DNA from 2 places in the Paenibacillus polygoni genome. Region 1 is predicted to be linked to the other one. Evidence: riboswitches for the same ligand, from Rfam matches in the RefSeq annotation. Region 1 holds a riboswitch; the other holds the start of a gene.
What was found. A riboswitch is a leader RNA that binds a small molecule or an ion and turns the genes downstream of it on or off. The one in region 1 is predicted to bind FMN.

Region 1 (9,826 bases):
CGAAAAAAACTACTTCTGGCTAAAGTGGGAATAGTGGTCTTATTTACTACGTTTGCCATGATCATCTGTAATATTCCAGCAGTTCTGGTTTTTAGTCTAACGGAGTCATTTATGCCTATCGTAAGTGACACACTTTCAATTGGACTATTGATGTCCATAATCAAAATGATCCTTGTACTGTCTATCAGCGTAAATGGTATTTGCATCATCGCCATGAGAATTGGTTTTGTAAAAAAGTCTATACCAACAACAATTATTACTTCTTTCATTCTATCTGCAGTATATGCAAATGCCATGATAGGAAGTTTTGGAAATGATGCTATCCTGTTTTCCCTGTTAACCCTCGTCGTTGCAGTGAGTACCTTTATACTTTGGGAATTGATGAACAAGGTGAACAGCATGGAGATCGATTGATAAAACAAAAACGTTTTATTATAGGAGTGATCGTGTGTCTTTAATGAGTGAATTTGAGATACGAAAAGAACAATCGATCCATGATTCAGTTAGCCATTTGATGATTGATTGGCTTTCAGATGACATTCGAATTTTACCCACGGAGTTAAACGATATTCGGATTGTTCAAAAAGCCAGTAACAAATTTCCTGAAGGCAGACTTTTTAATACAGATATCAGGTCTGATGAACTGCGGATTGTTGATGGTAGAAAAGAAACAATAAGGATTGGGTTTCAATTCCACCGTTCGATACTGGAAGTATATCTTCCTAAAAAGGTATGGAACTCGGTGAACCTAACAACGGTTGGCGGTAGAGTGTATTTTAAAGAAGTGAGTGCTATGAATTGTAAGTGCCGAATCACATCTGGGAGAGCGGAGTTATCAGGAGACATACAAAGATTGGATCTAGGTATAGTAGGTTCTATTGTTACTGGGGAGAAGTTAATCGTAGATAAGCTGCATATCCATTCAACTTCATCTAAATTGGAACTTACAGGTGAATTCTCAGAGATCGATTCGTCTAACAAGGGGAGAGGGATGACGATTCGATCCGGCATTGTACCCGAAAGAATCCGCTGTGTAGGTACGGGGGCAAGGGTTATCATCTCTATTCCTGATAATGACGGCTTTATTTTTAAGTTCAAAAAGGTATCGGGCAATTTCAAAAGTGATTTTCCTTTAATTTCGGAGAGAAAATTATATACCTATTTACAAGCAAGGAGGAGCTATTGCGCTGAGGTTAGAGGGGGAGAGTTTTCATTAAGGAAACATTGAAGGGGGATAAGAAGAGATGGCGGGCTTCATTGTAGGAACAAGTTTAGCGGTACTAATATTGATTACGGGAATCGTAGGCCTGCTGATCAGTAAGCAAAAGAGAAAGAAGAACAAATGGGCGTGGTGGTTCATCTTGTTTGGAGGCTGTGCAATTATAAGTGCATTTATTAACGCAGGTGGTTTCACTTAATCGCCCAAGGAAAATTCCATTATTTTGAAAATAAATTCCCTTGTATTATACTAAGATATAAAGGTATTTTTATCGGGAGGTTAAATAATGAAAAAAATATTCAAAATAATGTTAGCTTTCACATTCGTTTCTCCTGTTTTTCAATTCAATCAACACTTTAGTAATGAAGCTAAAGCACAAATGGTAACAGATGATAGCACTTCATATTTCATAACGAAAGAAAAGCCTAGCAAAAAAGAAACAAAAAACAAGATTGTATTTGAGCAGGATAACGTAAGTGTAATAGCTACTAAGAAGAAGTCGGCTAATCCTCCATCTGACACTCTGATAGATTCTGTAGAGATCATAAATGGGACTCAAAACTATACTATAAATTTCACAGATGAGTTTGATACCATTAATTCAATTTCCATATCCCCAACCAATAAATTTCTTGCGCTGCAAGCAGGGAGTCTCGGCTACAACAGTTTATATGTCGTGAATCTCAAAAATGGCTCTTACAAACTGATTAATAGTATTGTGAAAAGTTCGAAACCAGTTGAAACCGTGACTGCTTATAAGTGGTCTCCTAATGGTCAAAAATTTGCCTTTTCTTATGGAGATCCTTCATTAAGTAGAATCGCAGTCTATAATGTGTTCTATAATACCTTCACCTACGTACCAAGAGAAACAAAAACGATGTCTACTGCATTTATACTTTGGGACAAAAACGGATCATTCATTGATTATGCAAGTGAATATCCTTCTGACGAATTCAAGTTATATAGATATTCTTTTGACACAAAGAATAATAAAGTGATAAAAAAACTAGCTGCTAAAGAACTCGCACAGATGAATACATTAAATTAATAACTAGATAAAAAGCAAGCTAAGGGAATGGGGCACCAATCACTATTTCTCGAAGCTTGCTTTTTGCTTAAAAACCATTGTTTAAGCATGAAAAGTAATATACTATAATTATATGGAAAAAATTACATAGAAAAGAGTGTCTGCGATGAATTTAGGGAAAAGTGATATTTCTAGGTTAAGTACCTTATGAGAAATAAATTATTAGCAAAAGGTTTACTGCTTACTGTAGTTCTTATACTTTTACTAGTTGGCTGTAATAGCAAAAATAATCTTATAGAACAGAATGATGATTATTTATCCATAACAACTACGACATATATTCAGCCTGATTCAGATGAAGTTACAACCTCCATCTCCAAGTACACTCCTAAAACAAAAGAACGAACAGAGATATTTAATTTCCCATATACATCAGAGTATCCACTAGGCGTTTTCAGTTCTAATGATAAAGTTGTTTATTATACTAAGACCGATGGTAATAAGCATGATCAAATATTTAGTTATAATCTAGAGACAAAAGAAGAAACGAAGTTAACAACCAATTTACGTGCTGTGAATCAAATCATACCTACGAAGGAAAAAGTCTTTTTTATTGCTGCTTCAAACAGGGTATTACGTTTAGGAATGTTGGATAAACAGAGCGGTGTTATTTCATACTGGGGCGATGAAGATACCAACGTTGAAACGATAACCATAAATCCAGATACAGAAAAAATATATATTTCTGCTTTTTCTTATAGTCAAGATCGGGAGGTTATCGAAAAGCAGTTTGTTTCCGATGAAAATAAATATTCTATGCCTTTGTTTTCTATCTATGAAACCGATTTTAAATTTACGGATACACAGCAGCTCTTTTCAGAGCATGCTTGGATAAGAATTCTGATGGTAAATAGGATAGATAATAAGATAATCGCTATTTATGACAAAGAATATAACTCTGGAGAAAAATCGAAAGCAGTATCCATTAATGCTAGTTCTCATGAGGTGGAAGAGTTCATATTACCGCCTGAAAGAATGCAAGTAGATGGAGCAAGTTTTTCAGTTGATGGAAAAGGTCTATATGTTACATCGGTAATAAATGATAAAAGAGGTATCTATTATTATGATTTCGAATCTAAAGAATACACGCCAGTTTTTATATCTGAGGATGGATTTATTAATAATTTTCAATTGATCTTAAGTAATCAGTAACAGATATTCGTGAACAAATGGTTGTCAGACGAAGTAGAAAGTCTGGTATAGTACACTAATATCGGCTCCTAAGTAAACAGAAACGTATGCGTAACAAATAGGCGTAGTGCAAGGGACTTTAACCTCTGCACTACGCCTAGCTTTTTATCACGACAATACACTTACTATTACACTTACTGTTTTCAGATAATTGAAATCAGTGTATCCCAACGAACGGCTTCAACTTGTTTAGGAAAGTCTGGCTCTCGCCCACATACCGCAAGAGCATACCCCGGATCAATCCTATATTGCTTAAAATACCAGCTGGTATCTAGTGTATCCGAACGATACAACTCTACGTTATTACTCTCTTCGTTATTATGTTCTTGATTTTGCTCCCTGAATTCAAACGAAAAAGAGTCAAGTGGGATCGAGAGGCCCGAACCTTCTGCTTTTATATAACTTTCCTTCAGCGTCCAAAGACTGTAAAAAAGAGATTGCTGTTGTTCCTCGTTTTGTTCTTGAAGCAGGCTGACTTCAGTAGGTGAAAAGAAGCGCTCGGCAATAGAGATCTCTATGGGATTAGCGGCCGTCTCAATATCGATCCCAACCGGATTATAATCAAAAGCGGCTACGACCCAATCTCCAGAATGAGAAATATTATAGTGACATGAAGGATATTCTGCAAGTTCCGGTTTACCATAAGCATTATATTTCTTAACAAGCCCAGAGGGGGGGATTCTCCACCGCTCTAAAGCATATCTTTGCAGAAGAAGTTCACCGCAAAGGGTGCGCAGCTGATCTTCAGGCTGACGAAACTTCTGAATCTTAGCTTGCAGCTGAGAGTTCATTAAGGGTATGATTCGCATCCAGTCTATACCCGAATCTAATATTGGACGGAGATGCACTGACCAGATATCCATTTGTCACGTCCTATTCATTTTTTAACATGGGATTGTCCATGAGATCTACCCAAAGCGATGAACTTTCGAGTAAGGAAGCTAAGGTGAATAACTCATTCTCATGCCCCTTTGCGGCCATCACTTGTACGCCGATGGGAAGTCCTGACTCTGTTAGATGAATAGGAAGACTCATCGCTGGATTGCCTGTAAGATTAGCTAACTGTGTAAACGGGGTATAGGTCAAGCTTGGAAGGAACATTTCATAGATAAGTTCCTGTTGTTTAGCCTTTGGTAAATCGCTCACGGAAAGCAAGTGCTCGATCTTTTCTGGTCCAGGCGTAAGTTCTCCCACAAGCGGTGCCGGATAGGCATTGGTTGGTGTAATGTAAAAATCATAACGATCATAAATCGTACCCATCTGAGCAGCTGCGACATCCCATTCCGCTAAACTGTGGACAAATTCGGCAGCAGATAACTTACGGCCTGCTTCAAGCAGAACCCATCCTTCGATTTCGATATCTTCCGCAGTAATGGATCTGCCAAGTCCGCGTTCCATGCCAAGAACCATAGCAGCCATTTCACCGCTGTTCATCATGTAATAGTTCTCCATCAGACGGACCCCATTTACAGGGCTCAGTTTTTCTTCCACAACATGTCCTTCAGATTCTAGAAAGCGAACCAGTTTATGTACCGCTTCTATAGCATCTTCACTCACAGGTGTACATACAGGTGAGGTAGTGGTATATGCAATACGGTATTTACGTTTAAGCGGCGCATACATATCTTCGAGATAACGCCCAGGATATAGCGGAACTTGAAAAGCAGCTTCATTCTGAATAACTTGGAGTACATCGAGAAGAGCAGCACTGTCTTTAACCGTCTTGGATAGTGCAAAATCGATGGAGGCCCCTTGCCATTGTCTACCCACGCCAGGGCCAACCGGTGTACGTCCTCGGGTTGGTTTAAGTCCGAAGAGTCCGCTGAAGGATGCAGGGATACGAATGGATCCTCCGCCATCACTTGCTCCTGCGATTGGAACCATTCCAGACGCAACGGCTGCTGCGGAACCTCCGCTGGAACCGCCAGGGGAGTGCATGGTGTTCCATGGATTCCGAGCAGGTCCGTGCAGCTTTGGTTCCGTAATATTTTTGAGGCCGAATTCCGGTGTATTGGTATGACCGATCGGAATAAAGCCGGCTTTTCTTAACTTGGCAACGAAATGAGAATCATATAAAGGTTTATGCTGTGTAAACAGCTTAGAGCCAGAGGTGAGCGGTTCACCCGCGATGGCTTGGGAAATATCTTTTAACAAAATAGGTACACCTGCAAAAGGCTGCTCCATAATGCTCACCTGTTCAGCTTCAATCAGGGCTTGTTCATATCTTGTATGTACTACAGCATTTACTTTTGAATTTTGTTTTTCAACTTGTTCTATTGCAGCTCGAACTAACTCGGCAGGTGAAGCTTCCCGGTCTCTGATGAGCGCAGCAAGTCCTACGGCATCATAGGAAGTGTACTGGTTTTTCATGTCAATCATCCTTTCTGAATATGATTTTACCATACGCAAGAGCGCTGTCGTTATCTCGTACATAAAAAAAGCCATGTCTTTAGAGACATGGCAGGATGGGACCTTTATTAGTTTATAGAAAGCTGGTTCTGATTCGTCTGTTGCTGACGCGTTAGAATAAACAGAACGGACCATATGAAGATAAAGCCTACGAGCTGAGCCAGTGTAATCATTTCACCAAAAGCAAGCCAGTTTACAATAATACCAGTCATCGGAAAACTCAGTTCAGCGAGTGTAGCCATAGATGCTTTTGTTGAAGATAAGCCTTTATAGTACAGAAGCAGACTCAGTAGTCCTGGCAGTAAGGCTTGCGCAAGAAGATTTATAATGATACTGGTAAGTGCAGGACCCGCTTGCGGGAGGTTGGTTACTCCACCTTCAATCCATGTCATTCCAACAAGCAAAGGGATGGCGAATACATACCGGATTGAAGTAACAGTACTATACTGAATTTGACCAAGGAGCAGACGGCCCATCACTGTAGAACCGCCCCATAGAGCAGCTGCTAAAAGGGACAAGATGCTGCCAATTTTGAGCCACTGGGTTCCTTCGCCAAAGGGTAAGTGAAATCCAAAGGTAAGTAGATACGTACCGATGATCGCTATGGTAAACAGAGCGCCAAACTTTTGTGGCAATGTTTCTTTTAGAATTAATTTAGCTAAAAGAATAGCAAAGATAGGCTGCATTTTCTGCAGTAAGATGACTGCATTTAAGTCACCGTTTGTCAGTGCCATCGTGAAGATAACAGACGCAAGTGCAGATCCGCCCCATGAAATAAATAACATGGCAAGGTAGTGCTTCAGCTTCAAATGTTTCAATTCATGACGATTCCTCCACAGAATCGGACCTGCGACAAGACATACAAGTAAATGTTCTACGAGAACAACTTGCATGGAAGTCAGATGTTCTAACAAGTTGATACGAAACAGGGGACTTATTCCCCATAAAGCTGCCCCAAGGGCAACCAGCCAAAAACCAGTCGAACTCGAATTTCTTTTTGCGTGGGTAGTGTTTTCCATCATCAAACTCCTCCATCGAATTTGAAAATGGTATCTTCAGTTAACAAAACCCCTATCATCTCAGCATACTGCATGCCAAAAACAATAGGGGTTGATCAAACAAACATGCGAAATAACACGGCACGTTGTTATATTTGATCTTCTCTCATCCGGACTGTACCGTCGGCTTTGGAATTTCACCAAATCAGTCAATCTTCCATAATAAGAAAATTGAGTCGCGGGCTTCGCTAATAAGCGTCACCGCCGGTTGGGAATTTCACCCTACCCCGAAGATCCATTATTCAATTAGCTGATATATTTTAGTAAGTAAATGAGTTGTTGTAACTCTGTAGCTGTTATCATAATACAGGAAGCGCTGTCACAGCAAGTACTTTTTTTATAGACACGTATACTTACTAATATCTTCTATTCCTATAAGTTAAACATTCATCAAGAATCGGCCGTATCATCCGCTTCCATCATCCCGAATTTCATTATATACAGGAATCGATAATTCGGTGATTGAGTTGTGTCTTTTACGGAATGAATAGCGTCTTTTTCAAGTCGAAAATAGCATAATACTAGTGGGAATAGGAGATTGAGTAAGAGAAGTGTAGTGATTTGCTTATTCCTTTAAATATTCATTGACAGGGTCATTTCATATTTAGATAATAAAACAGCATTGCTATGAAACTTACGAATAGTAGGGCAACTTACATCTAGGAGTGACTTTATGGATTTATTACGTAAGAAACATTTTGACCCCAATCAAAAAACGGATAACAATCTAAAGAAATCGCTGGGCCCTTTTGATCTGACCGTCCTTGGAATAGGGGCGATTATCGGAACGGGTGTCTTTGTCGTTACGGGAACTGCTGCCGCAGATAATGCCGGTCCAGCACTCGTTATTTCATTTGTTGTTGCTGCCCTGGTATGTATTCTTGCAGCACTTTGTTATTCTGAACTAGCTTCCACGGTAACGATATCCGGCAGTGCCTATGCATACAGTTACGCCGCTTTTGGTGAAGTGTTCGGCTGGTTAATGGGTTGGGCTCTTGTACTCGAGTACGGCTTAGCTGCCGCTTCTGTTGCGAGTGGGTGGTCTGCCTATGTGCAAGGACTATTAGCTGGTTTTAATATCCATTTGCCTGCTGCATTGTCTGGAGCATTTAATGCAGCCTCAGGACAAATTGTGGATTTACCGGCCGTTATTATTATCTTGCTGATTTGTTTGCTATTAACAAGAGGCGCGAAAGAAACGGCTAGATTTAATGCGTTTATGGTGTTTGTTAAAATAGCTGTCATTCTCATCTTTGTCATCGTTGGAGCTTTTTACGTGAAACCGGATAACTGGACACCGTTTATTCCATTCGGATATTCAGGGATTCTGAGCGGTGCTGCGTTAGTGTTTTTTGCCTATATTGGTTTCGATGCTGTAGCAACCGCGGCGGAAGAAGTTAAGAACCCACAGCGAGATCTGCCGATCGGTATTATTGCTTCACTATTAGTGTGTACGTTACTCTATGTAATTGTTGTTGTAGTCCTTACAGGCATGGTACCTTATACAGAACTTAGTGTAGCTGATCCGGTAGCCTTTGCACTTCGGTTCGTTCAGCAAGATTTTGCAGCAGGACTCATATCGCTAGGGGCGATTGCTGGAATAACAACCGTTTTACTTGTACTGTTATTCAGTCAAACAAGACTCTTATTCGCCATTTCTCGTGATGGACTGCTTCCTAGATTTTTATCCAAAGTAGATGAAAAGAGACAGACTCCTGTTCGAAGTACTTGGATGGTTGGACTTGTTATTGCCTTGTTATGCGGATTCCTTCCACTTGATAAACTGGCAAGTCTGACAAATATGGGCGCATTATTCGCTTTTGCTATCGTATCTTTAGGTGTAATTGGATTGCGTAAAGCAAGACCGGACCTTAAGCGAGGCTTTACGGTTCCGTGGGTACCATTTCTTCCTTTGTTAAGTGCTGGTTGTTGTTTCCTGCTCATGTTCCAATTAGACATTTGGACCTGGATGGGATTCATCCTTTGGATGATTGTAGGACTTCTTATTTATTTATTCTACGGATACTCGCATAGTGAACTTGGTAAAAGTAATCCTAAATAAACCATTTTTCTAGATAAAATATACTGATTTTAAAAAGCTTTCGGCTAGTTGCCGGAAGTTTTTTTGTTTATTACAGAAGAATTCATTTCCGTTGCAAATGGATTCAGACAAGTAACAGATTTGACTCTCATTCAACACGAATTATGCTATAATGACTAACTTAGAGAAAAAGCTATGGCAGAAAGGTGATAACATGCGTAGAGCAATCGTATGGTCATTAGCATGTATGCTGGTATTGCTGCTTGCAGCCTGCAGTTCGAAAGAGTCCGAACAAGTGCAGCCGACCATAAAAGAAGAACCTGTAGAGACAGGGCAAACCCTTACATTAGTAGAACCAGAATATTATGAAGTACCGGATAGTAATAAATATCAAATTCAAACAAGATTGACTGATTTTCAACTCATCCATGGTTATGGAGGTCTTGCTTGGGGCGTTACTCGTAATGAATTAAGACTGTATTATACGCGAGATAACGGAGCAACCTGGGTTAATATTTCTCCTTCAGCCAATGTGAAGTTTTCATCTAACCCTGTTTACGGAAAAGATATTTTCTTTTTAGATGGAGAACATGGATGGATCGTTCGTTCGGGAACGGATGGAACCAATAATGTCGTTCTGCGTACGGATGATAGCGGAGAGAGCTGGAAGATCGCTTCACTTGAAGAATCGCAAACCGTAACAGCCCTTCATTTCAATTCTAGTAAACACGGTTATCTCATGACGAGTGAGAGTGTGGGGACAGTAAAAGAACAAAAAACATTATATATTACGACCGATGGCGGAGTTAACTGGACCCAAA
Region 2 (9,826 bases), 260 kb from region 1:
ATGCCATCTTGGTATAGCCGGTTTTTACCCCGTCGGCTCCTTCATAAAGCCGCAACATCTTGTTTTTATTCAGCCAATTGTAATCCCAGGATTCATTCGGATTGGGTGCTTTTTTCTGCTGCGTACCGACAATGCGTTTGAAATCTGCATTATGCAGTGCATACGCGGTCAGCTTGGCCACATCATTTGCTGTAGAATAGTGACCTTCAGCATCAAGCCCATGGGGGTTCTTAAACTGAGTGTGATTGAGCCCGATTTCCTCCGCCTTCTGATTCATTAAGTGAACGAACCCTTCTTCTGATCCCCCAACGTGTTCAGCAATCGCGGTTGCTGCGTCATTTCCTGAGCGGAGCATAAGGCCGTACAGCATATTCTCCAGTGACATTTTCTCTCCAAGTTTCAGATACAAAGAGGAGCCTTCCTTACCGGCTGCATTTTTACTTACGGTTACCATGCTTTTTAAGTCCATTTTCTCCACTGCAACGAGGGCAGTCATGATTTTGGTTAGACTTGCGATTCTCATTTCTTTATCTCCGTCTTTGCTGTACAGAATACGGCCCGAACTCACATCAATAAGAGAAGCGGTTTCTGCATTGGTATGAAGTGCTGGGGGTTCCTTATGTTCGGGTTTATGATCAGCATAAGCAGTAAGAGGTGATAACATAAGTGTTACTACCAAAGGCAACACACTACATTTTTTCAATAGTTTCATAAGTTCTCCTCCGGGTCCTTTTGCAGAATCTTGTACTATACTATGTCCTTGTCCATCGAAGTATGTCCTTGTTTACTCAAACCGCTTGTCGTTATCAAAACAAATTCCCTTCCAGCACAAGACTGGAAGGGAATTTGCTTTGTTGCTGCTACTGGGAAGAAGAAAGAGTCGTTGTTGTGTTTGTTTGATTATTTTTGAACAGCTGCTGCATTTGATCAATTAATTTCGGCGCTTGATCAATAATTTTCTCGAACAAATGCGTATTGTTATCTAGAGGAACGATATTAACTCCATCTTTCCCCACAACAAGAAAAGCAATCGGGTGTATGGATACACCGCCCCCGCTGCCTCCGCCAAATGGAACGGCTGATGGTGAATGAGCACCGCTGCGGTCATACTGAGGATCTGTTTCTAGATGATAATCACTGCCTCCTGCTGCAAATCCAAAACCAACACGGCTAATCGGTAAAATAACGGTACCGTCTGGTGTTTCTACTGCATCTCCTACAATGGTATTTACATCAACCATCGCTTTAATATTTTCCATGGCTGTTTTCATTAGACCTTGAATCGGATGATCGGACATAGAATACATACCTCCTGCTAATCAATAGTTTGACATAATATAGGTTTCCCAACTTTTCCTCTTGCTATGTGCGAATTGAAGAAAAAAAGATTCTAAGTTATCCTCTGTTGTTTAACTCTCGTCGCCAAGCCCTAATTCCACCATGCGCATCCACGATACTATGACTTATGGTACGGAATATTTTCATCAACCTGAAAAACCGAATATAAGCCTGAAACTCGAAAAGCGTATCCAAGGACCACTTTTCCTCCCAGATCGCATTTACTTTTAGATTAGGACCGTCTGTAAACGTCACTTTGTAAGACAACCACCCGAGCAAGGTGTTTTTAATCCCCCACAACAAGCCGGTCAGTACAGAGGTGGTTACCACATCCTCCGTACCAAGCCTGGTTCGCCACACAAGTTTCGTTATGTGAAGCTTAGAAAAGTCGTTTGTCTCCCAGATACGAAGTGCATAAGCACTTTTCATAAGGTCCTTGATTTGATAATTGAATCCTTTTTTGCCTCGTTTATTAGTGGAAGAATCCTCTTGTGATCTATCGTCACCCTTTTTATGAGACAATTTCTCTGCTACGAGTTGAGCAAACTTGCTCTTGAGCTCTTCAAAACGTTCAGCTGGAAGTTCGTAATGAAATCGGACGGCGCCATATACCAATTTCACTCGGAATTCCATTTTTGCTTGAGTGTCTCGCGTCTTTATACTAGCTTCAATATGTATATTGGATAACAAAGCCAAGATGAGGAGTAGAATTATAACAGCTAAAAATATCAATCCAATCCAAATCCACACGCGGGTTTCCTCCTGTTTTATAAATATGTTTCTGCATGCTTACATGCATACATTCGTCTAGTATGTTCATAAAAAATGGAAAGCATTCTGCTGCTGAGCAAAAAGAAACCGACACTCTATAAAAGAGCATCGGTTTCTTCTTTAACTATTTTGCTGGTTATCTTCCTCAAAACCTGTCTGTTCAAGCTTTGTGAACAGAAGCTGGGTTTCTTCTTCTTGCGCTTCAGTTTCCTCAAATAAATTTGGTTCTGGCAGATCCTTCAGTGTCCCAAGACCAAAATAATCAAGGAATGCTTTTGTTGTTCCGTAGAGAATTGGTCTGCCAATGGCTTCCGCTCTTCCTACTTCGTGTATCAAATCTTTGTTGACCAGCGTATGAATCGCTCGTTCCGATTTGACTCCGCGAATTTCTTCAATCTCAATTCTTGTAATCGGCTGACGATAAGCAATGATGGACAGCGTTTCAAGTGCTGCCTGGGAAAGAGAAGAACGTGACGGCGAATAGGCTAGTTTTTCAAAATACGGAGCATGATCCGGAAGTGTACTCATTTGATAATTGCCGGCAATTTTCAGAATTTGTAGACCTCTCTGATGTTCTGCATACTCTTGTTTTAGCTCCTCGAGGGCACCAGCCACGATATCTTGAGACTCGTTAACGATTTCCGAGAGCTGCTTAACGCCCAGCCCTTCCTCTCCCGCTAAAAACAAAAGTCCCTCAATAATCGATTTCAATGTTCGCAAGTCCATCGATCTGTTTTTCCCCTCTCCATTCCATCACGATATCTTCAAACAATCGTTCCTGGTAACATACAATTTTTTTCATTTTCATCAACTCCAAAATCGCTAAAAACGTTACTACTACTTCTTGACGGATCATTTCTTCATGAAAAAGCTTGGAAAATAACATCTTCCCGCCATAACCTTTGGCTTGCAGTGCTCCTGCCACATCACGAATCCGATCTTTGACCGATATTTCATCCCGATGAATTTTAGCCACAGCCGGCTGCCTGGAAGATCTGCTTAGCGCTTTTTGAAAAGCTGCTATTAAATCTGAGGTATGAAGTCCCTGCACCGGATTACTAGGCTCTACCTGAACATATGGTGTCAGGTCTTCCGGCTCCTTAGAGAAGATCAAACTTCTCTCCGATTCCCTTTCATGCAGATGACGAGCAATTCCCTTAAATTTACGGTATTCCATGAGTCGCTGTACAAGTTCTGCACGAGGATCATACATTTCCTCTTCCATGTAGTCATCATAGATTTCATCTTCCGCAAACACCGGTGGTTTAGGAAGAAGTATTTTGGATTTAATCGCAAGCAAGGTTGCCGCCATGACAAGGAATTCACTTGTAATATCAAGTTCTAATTCCTGCATGGAATGAATGTAGTCCATATATTGATCTGTAATATGACTGATCGGAATATCTTGGATATCAATTTCATGTTTGTCAATCAAGTGCAATAAAAGGTCCAAAGGTCCTTCAAACGTTTCAAGCTTATAGGTTACAACCGTCAATGGACGCATCCTCCCGCTACAGTTACAAAATACAAGAGCCCTGCCCCCGTACCTTTTGTATTGTAACAAAAGATACGAGTACAGGGCACTACATTAAATAAGCACTATTTTAGCTGTTTCGTCAAGTTTGCCATCTCAATCGCTGCTACGGCAGCGTCCCAACCTTTATTACCTGCCTTGGTTCCAGAACGCTCAATCGCTTGCTCTATGTTCTCTGTTGAAACCAGTCCAAAGATGGTAGGAACACCTGTTTTCAGGTTAATTGCTGCAACTCCTTTGGACATTTCATTACATACATAATCATAATGAGTTGTTGACCCTCGGATGACGGTAGCCAGCGTGACAACTGCGTCATATTTGCCGCTCTCCGCCATCTTTTGTGCTACAAGCGGAATTTCAAAAGCACCAGGAACCCATGCCACATCGACTTCGTCATCTTTTACTCCATGGCGCTTGAAAGCATCAAGTGAAGCAGATAGTAACTTACTTGTTAAAAACTCATTAAACCGGGCTACCACCACTCCATATCGTAATCCCTCAGATACTAAGTTTCCCTCAAAAACATTTGCCATTATTTACATCTCCTTTTTATGACTTTTACAACTCTTTATTCTCGTTCTGTTCTATATCATCAAACGTTAACATATGACCAAGCTTTGCCTGCTTCGTATGGAGATAGGAAGTATTCTCTGCATTCTCTGCAATTTGAATAGGAACACGTTCCACAACTTCTAGACCATATCCTTCTAGACCTTTGATTTTACGCGGATTGTTGGTAAGAAGCCTGATTTTACGAATTCCCAGGTCTTTTAGAATTTGAGCACCGATGCCATAGTCCCGAAGATCTGCCGGAAAACCAAGTTTTAAATTTGCATCCACGGTATCGAGTCCCTGTTCCTGAAGCTTATAAGCTTTTAATTTATTAATAAGCCCGATTCCTCTTCCTTCTTGTCGCATATAGAGCAGAACGCCGCTTCCATTGTCATGAATTTGCCGAAGAGCTGCTTCAAACTGAGGACCACAATCACATCTATGAGAGTGGAAAACATCGCCTGTCAGGCACTCAGAGTGAACACGCACCAGTACAGGTTCATCCGTATTCAGCTCCCCTTTGACAAGAGCGATATGCTCTTTGTTATCTACTTCATTGGTATAGGCGATCGCCTGGAACACGCCAAAGTCAGTAGGCATCCGAACGCTAACTTCCCTTGTTACGAGTCTTTCTTGCGAATTGCGATAAGCGATCATATCTTTAATAGTAATCAGTTTTAGATCATGCTTTTTAGCCATTTCAAATAGATCAGGCAGACGAGCCATCGTTCCATCTTCTTTAATAATTTCACATATTACACCAGCTGGATAAGCTCCGCTCATTCGTGCAAGATCTACAGCGGCTTCCGTATGTCCTGCTCGTCTTAATACCCCGCCTTTTTTCGCGATTAAAGGAAACATATGCCCTGGTTTTCTGAAATCCTCTCCTGCAGCCTCAGGATCAATAAGCGACTTCACCGTCATGGAACGTTCTTGCGCCGAGATTCCTGTCGTTGTCAGCTTATGATCTACAGACACCGTAAAGGCTGTACCATGAAAATCTGTATTATGCTGAACCATAGGTTTTAAATCCAGCTCATTTGCTCGTTCTTGCGTAATCGGAACACACACGAGGCCGCGGCCTTCCGTAATCATAAAATTAATGACTTCTGGCGTAGCCAGTTCAGCCAGGGCGACGAGGTCCCCTTCATTCTCACGGTCTTCATCATCAACAACGATAACGACCTTTCCTTTTTGTAGATCCTGAATCGCTTCTTCTACGGTATGAAAATGAAATGTAGTTTCCATCAATGATTACCTGCTTTCACTTGATAGTCTTGTAATGAGGTATGAAATTTTTATTTTTTATGAAAAACCATGATTGCTCAAAAACTCATAACTGAGTCCAGCAGATGAATTCTTCTGTGAGGGACCGTTATTTTCACGATACCCGAGTAAGTGGTTCACATACTTTCCGATCACATCACATTCAATATTAATAAGATCTCCCGTATTTCGATAAGCCAGCACCGTCTGATCTAGCGTATGAGGAATGATGGAGACAGTAAAAGCACTCTCCGTAACATCTACAACGGTTAAGCTGGTTCCTTCCACAGTGATGGATCCTTTGGGAATGATATACCGAAATAATGCTGTACTTACCGGAGCTATTTCAAATACAACTGCATTTTGGTCTCGTATAATAGATCGAATATGGGCAGTACCATCAACATGACCTTGCACAATGTGACCGCCAAATCGACCTTTTGCAGACATCGCCCTTTCGAGGTTAACCCGACTTCCGCTTGCCAGTAATTTCAGATTCGTACTTCTATAAGTCTCAGGCATCACATCGACTAAAAATCCAGAAGCTTCGATCGAGGTTGCGGTTAGACATACGCCATTTACAGCTACACTGTCACCAATATTTAAATCCTCCATAACCCGTTTCGCTGAAATACCAAGCACCATCGCTTCGCCCTTTCGGCCTATACTCCGTACTTTTCCTACTTCTTCAACTAAGCCGGTAAACAAAATACATCACTCCTTATCCGCTTTCCGCCAGACGGGCACGCCTGAAATACGGATATTGTCATCCAGCATTTCTACCTGAAGATTGCTCAGCGTAATCGCTTCGCTCATTCGTTCTACTCCTTCAAAATAGAAGCTTCCGGGGTTCTTAAAGCCGCCGACAATTTTAGGAGCCATGAACATAACGAGCCGATCTACCAATTGGTTCTCCAGCATAGCTCCGTTTAACGTACCTCCGCCCTCCAGCAGAATCGAACTAATTTCAAGTTCACTAAGTTTACGGAGTGCGGCCAAGAGATCAACCCTTGAACCTGTACCAGAGCGAATGACCTGAACACCTTGTTTCTCAAAATAATCGGCGCGCTCCTTATCCGCTCCCTCCGTTGTAATCAGAATGGTAGGTGCAAGACCATCTTTCACTACCTTCGCGTCCGGGGGGGTTCGAAGCTGTGAATCTATGATGATCCGCACTGGATTTACTCCATCCACATCTAACCGGGTTGTTAACTCGGGATTATCTGCAATTACTGTCCCTACCCCGACCATAATCCCTTGATGTCGATGCCGGAGCAAGTGAACATGTTCTCTCGCTTTTTCATTTGAAATCCACTTACTATCTCCACTCTTGGCAGCTATTTTCCCATCTAGAGTGGAAGCTGTCTTCAGCGTTACAAAAGGAAGCCCTGTTGTAATATACTTGAAAAACTTTTCGTTAAGGTATTTCGCACGATCTTCAAGCAGTCCTACTTCCACTTCAATTCCTTGCTCCCGAAGCATAGAGATCCCTTTACCCGCAACTTCATGATTCGGATCCTCGCAAGCAATGATCACTTTTTTCACTTTGGCTCTGATCAACTTTTCACTGCATGGAGGAGTTTTACCGTAATGAGAGCAAGGTTCTAAGGTAACGTAAACGGTACTTCCTTCCGCTTCGGCCCCTGCCATCTCAAGAGCATGCACTTCCGCATGGCCCTTACCTCTTTGCAGGTGAGTACCGAGCCCAACCATTCGGCCGTTTTTGACAATGACACAACCTACGACCGGATTAATTCCTGTCTGCCCCTGTGCCCTTTCTGCCATTTCGAGTGCAAGTGTCATATAGAACTCATCATTCATTACGTCCATACTTATCACCTCATTCACTGTGCCTCTTTCATGCAATACAAAACAAAAAAGACCCTCAACCGATACATAATATCGGACGGGGGCCCTGAGAGAACGACGAATAAAAGCATAACAAATCAAAATTACTAATAAGCAGCTCTTCATTATAGGTATGCCAAATAAATAGACATAACAAAAAGAAAAACTTCTGCTAACTCAACTGATTTGATAGCTAGTATATAAACAAATAACGTCTATGTACTTTCTATTCCTTCTCTCATCCAGACTATACTGTCGGTTCCGGAGTTTCACCAGATCCACCGTAAGCATACGCTTAGCGGGTCACGGACTTAGACTGATCCATATTCCTATTACGTACCATGGAGGTCATCACCGCCGGTAGGGAATTTCGCCCTGCCCCGAAGGAAAATCGATATGAAATTGTAAAAAGCTTAATGAAATAGTAGCACCCTGCTCTAAAAAAATCAACAGGGTCTATAAATAATTCATTCTTACATGTAAAAAAGCACCCCTGATCGGGGGTGCCTGCGGACTAAATCCTATTCAACATCAAATACTTTAACCTCTACCATCTTGTCCCCATTTTTCATGTTAAGGGCTGTTTCAAGACCAGAAGTTACTTTACCAAATACAGTGTGAACACCATCTAAATGTGGTTGTGGTTCATGCACAATGAAGAACTGACTGGAGCCAGTATCTCTGCCTGCATGAGCCATAGACAAGGAACCTGCCACATGTTTATGAGGATTTCCTGCAGTTTCACATTTGATTGTAGTTCCGCTGCCGCCCATACCTGTACCTGTAGGGTCTCCACCTTGACTAACAAAACCTGGGATTACTCTGTGGAAGATAACTCCATCATAAAATCCTTCATTAGCCAATTTCTCGAAGTTTGCTACGGTGTTAGGAGCTTCATTTGGGTAAAATTCAAGTTCCATTTTTTCCCCATTTTCCATAACAATATATCCTTTTTTAGCCATTGTAATTCCTCCTAAAAAATAAATTGCCTCCAATAGCATACTATGAGTAAACACTGTAAAGCAACTTTGAGCGTTCTCATTATAAAAAAGAGAGCCTAAAAGCTCCCTTTAGTAAAAAAAGCAGAATCCTACCCTTTTCTTACTTCAATTACCTCTACATTACATCTCCAGTGAAGGGCATATTAGGCATGTCAATAAAATGGTAATCCGCAACTGCCTCTGCAGATTCCAGGTACGCATGACAACTTTGGCTAATCATCAAGTTAACAACACCTGACTTTTCATGCACAATGATAACAGGCTTACCTTTAGCAATGGCATAACCAATCTCAAAAGCTGTACCACTGTCTACATGTCCATGTCTTACACCATGCAGCTCAGTCTCTCCTTCATAATCAATCACTGCAACGATAACATCAGCCCAGTCAACATGCTTAACATCATTACGATAAACTGCATCTGCCCACTCTGCTGTATACATCGTTAGATGGGTTAGCTGCTCAAGTCTTGGAGAAAAGAACTCTCCAACATAAGGATTACTCTCCAGTGCTTTCTCAACTCTCTGCACTCTGTCAATTTGTTCCTCATTAAAAAACGGACTAGCAAGGTACACTTTAACCTTATTCATTTCTTGTTTCATCATAATCAATCTCCTCTTTTATAGTCATTATTTTAATTTGTTATCCTACCCAAATCAATACGCTACACTATTCATCTCTTAACTCGATCTGTAACCTCAGGTGAACCGGTTTAGTAAAAAGTGTTAATGGGACTGTTGCTAGGTTACGTCGCACTTCTCCTGATCACGGCGATATAAACAGCAGGAGCGTTCATTGATATCCAGATTGGATTTAGAAAACCAAAGTGACAAGCGTATGAGCCATAAAAAAAGAGAGCTTTTCAGCTCTCTCCACTCTTCCTGAAGCCACAGCTTCTAAGGTATGATTCTTGGTCTATCGACATTGTAGAACGTGATCTACTTTAATTAAGAAGTCACCGTTTGCTTATTCATACGTGCGGGAATCAGATCATTACGAACGATATCTTCGTGGCTCTCTCTACGAACAACCAAATCACTTTGTCCATCCTGTACAAAAACAACAGCGGGCCTGCGAATCCGGTTATAATTGCTTGCCATTGAATAGTTATAAGCACCCGTACAAGCTACCGCTAAGAGATCCCCTGTTTCCACTTTTGGCAGCGCCAAATCCCATATCAGCATATCTCCACTCTCACAAGCTTTTCCTGCAATGGATACCGTCTCAGCTGCAGGTTCATTCGCACGGTTAGCCAGCATAGCTTCATACTGAGATTCATATAATGCAGGACGAGGATTGTCTGACATTCCGCCATCGACAGCAACATATTTGCGAACTCCAGGAATATCTTTACTTGTACCTACGGTATACAGTGTAGTTCCTGCTTCCCCGACAAGACTGCGGCCTGGTTCAACCCAGATTTCAGGAAGCTCTTCACCAATACCTGCAAAATGATTCTTAACACCGTCTGTTATCGCTTTAACATACTGTGACACTTCTAGAGGTGTATCCCCCTC

Region 2: linked by a shared signal. The riboswitch ahead of ribD (bifunctional diaminohydroxyphosphoribosylaminopyrimidine deaminase/5-amino-6-(5-phosphoribosylamino)uracil reductase RibD) and the one ahead of QPK24_RS15225 (DMT family transporter) in region 1 are both predicted to bind FMN.

Annotation. Positions count from the first base shown of each region.
Region 1 is NZ_CP127162.1:3,178,789-3,188,614, reverse strand. Features, by position in the region: gene QPK24_RS15260 (ABC transporter permease) at 1-414, shown strand, start outside; gene QPK24_RS15255 (DUF4097 family beta strand repeat-containing protein) at 458-1,228, shown strand; gene QPK24_RS15250 (hypothetical protein) at 1,245-1,418, shown strand; gene QPK24_RS15245 (TolB-like translocation protein) at 1,506-2,267, shown strand; gene QPK24_RS15240 (hypothetical protein) at 2,454-3,458, shown strand; gene QPK24_RS15235 (4'-phosphopantetheinyl transferase family protein) at 3,641-4,360, opposite strand; gene QPK24_RS15230 (amidase) at 4,371-5,867, opposite strand; gene QPK24_RS15225 (DMT family transporter) at 5,975-6,925, opposite strand; FMN riboswitch at 7,059-7,203, opposite strand; gene QPK24_RS15220 (amino acid permease) at 7,638-9,026, shown strand; gene QPK24_RS15215 (WD40/YVTN/BNR-like repeat-containing protein) at 9,220-9,826, shown strand, end outside.
Region 2 is NZ_CP127162.1:3,438,035-3,447,860, forward strand. Features, by position in the region: gene QPK24_RS16455 (D-alanyl-D-alanine carboxypeptidase family protein) at 1-712, opposite strand, end outside; gene ytfJ (GerW family sporulation protein) at 861-1,298, opposite strand; gene QPK24_RS16465 (DUF2953 domain-containing protein) at 1,396-2,088, opposite strand; gene scpB (SMC-Scp complex subunit ScpB) at 2,230-2,835, opposite strand; gene QPK24_RS16475 (segregation and condensation protein A) at 2,804-3,604, opposite strand; gene ribH (6,7-dimethyl-8-ribityllumazine synthase) at 3,709-4,176, opposite strand; gene QPK24_RS16485 (bifunctional 3,4-dihydroxy-2-butanone-4-phosphate synthase/GTP cyclohydrolase II) at 4,202-5,443, opposite strand; gene ribE (riboflavin synthase) at 5,501-6,169, opposite strand; gene ribD (bifunctional diaminohydroxyphosphoribosylaminopyrimidine deaminase/5-amino-6-(5-phosphoribosylamino)uracil reductase RibD) at 6,176-7,291, opposite strand; FMN riboswitch at 7,536-7,701, opposite strand; gene QPK24_RS16500 (peptidylprolyl isomerase) at 7,831-8,271, opposite strand; gene QPK24_RS16505 (nucleoside 2-deoxyribosyltransferase) at 8,426-8,914, opposite strand; gene lysA (diaminopimelate decarboxylase) at 9,257-9,826, opposite strand, start outside.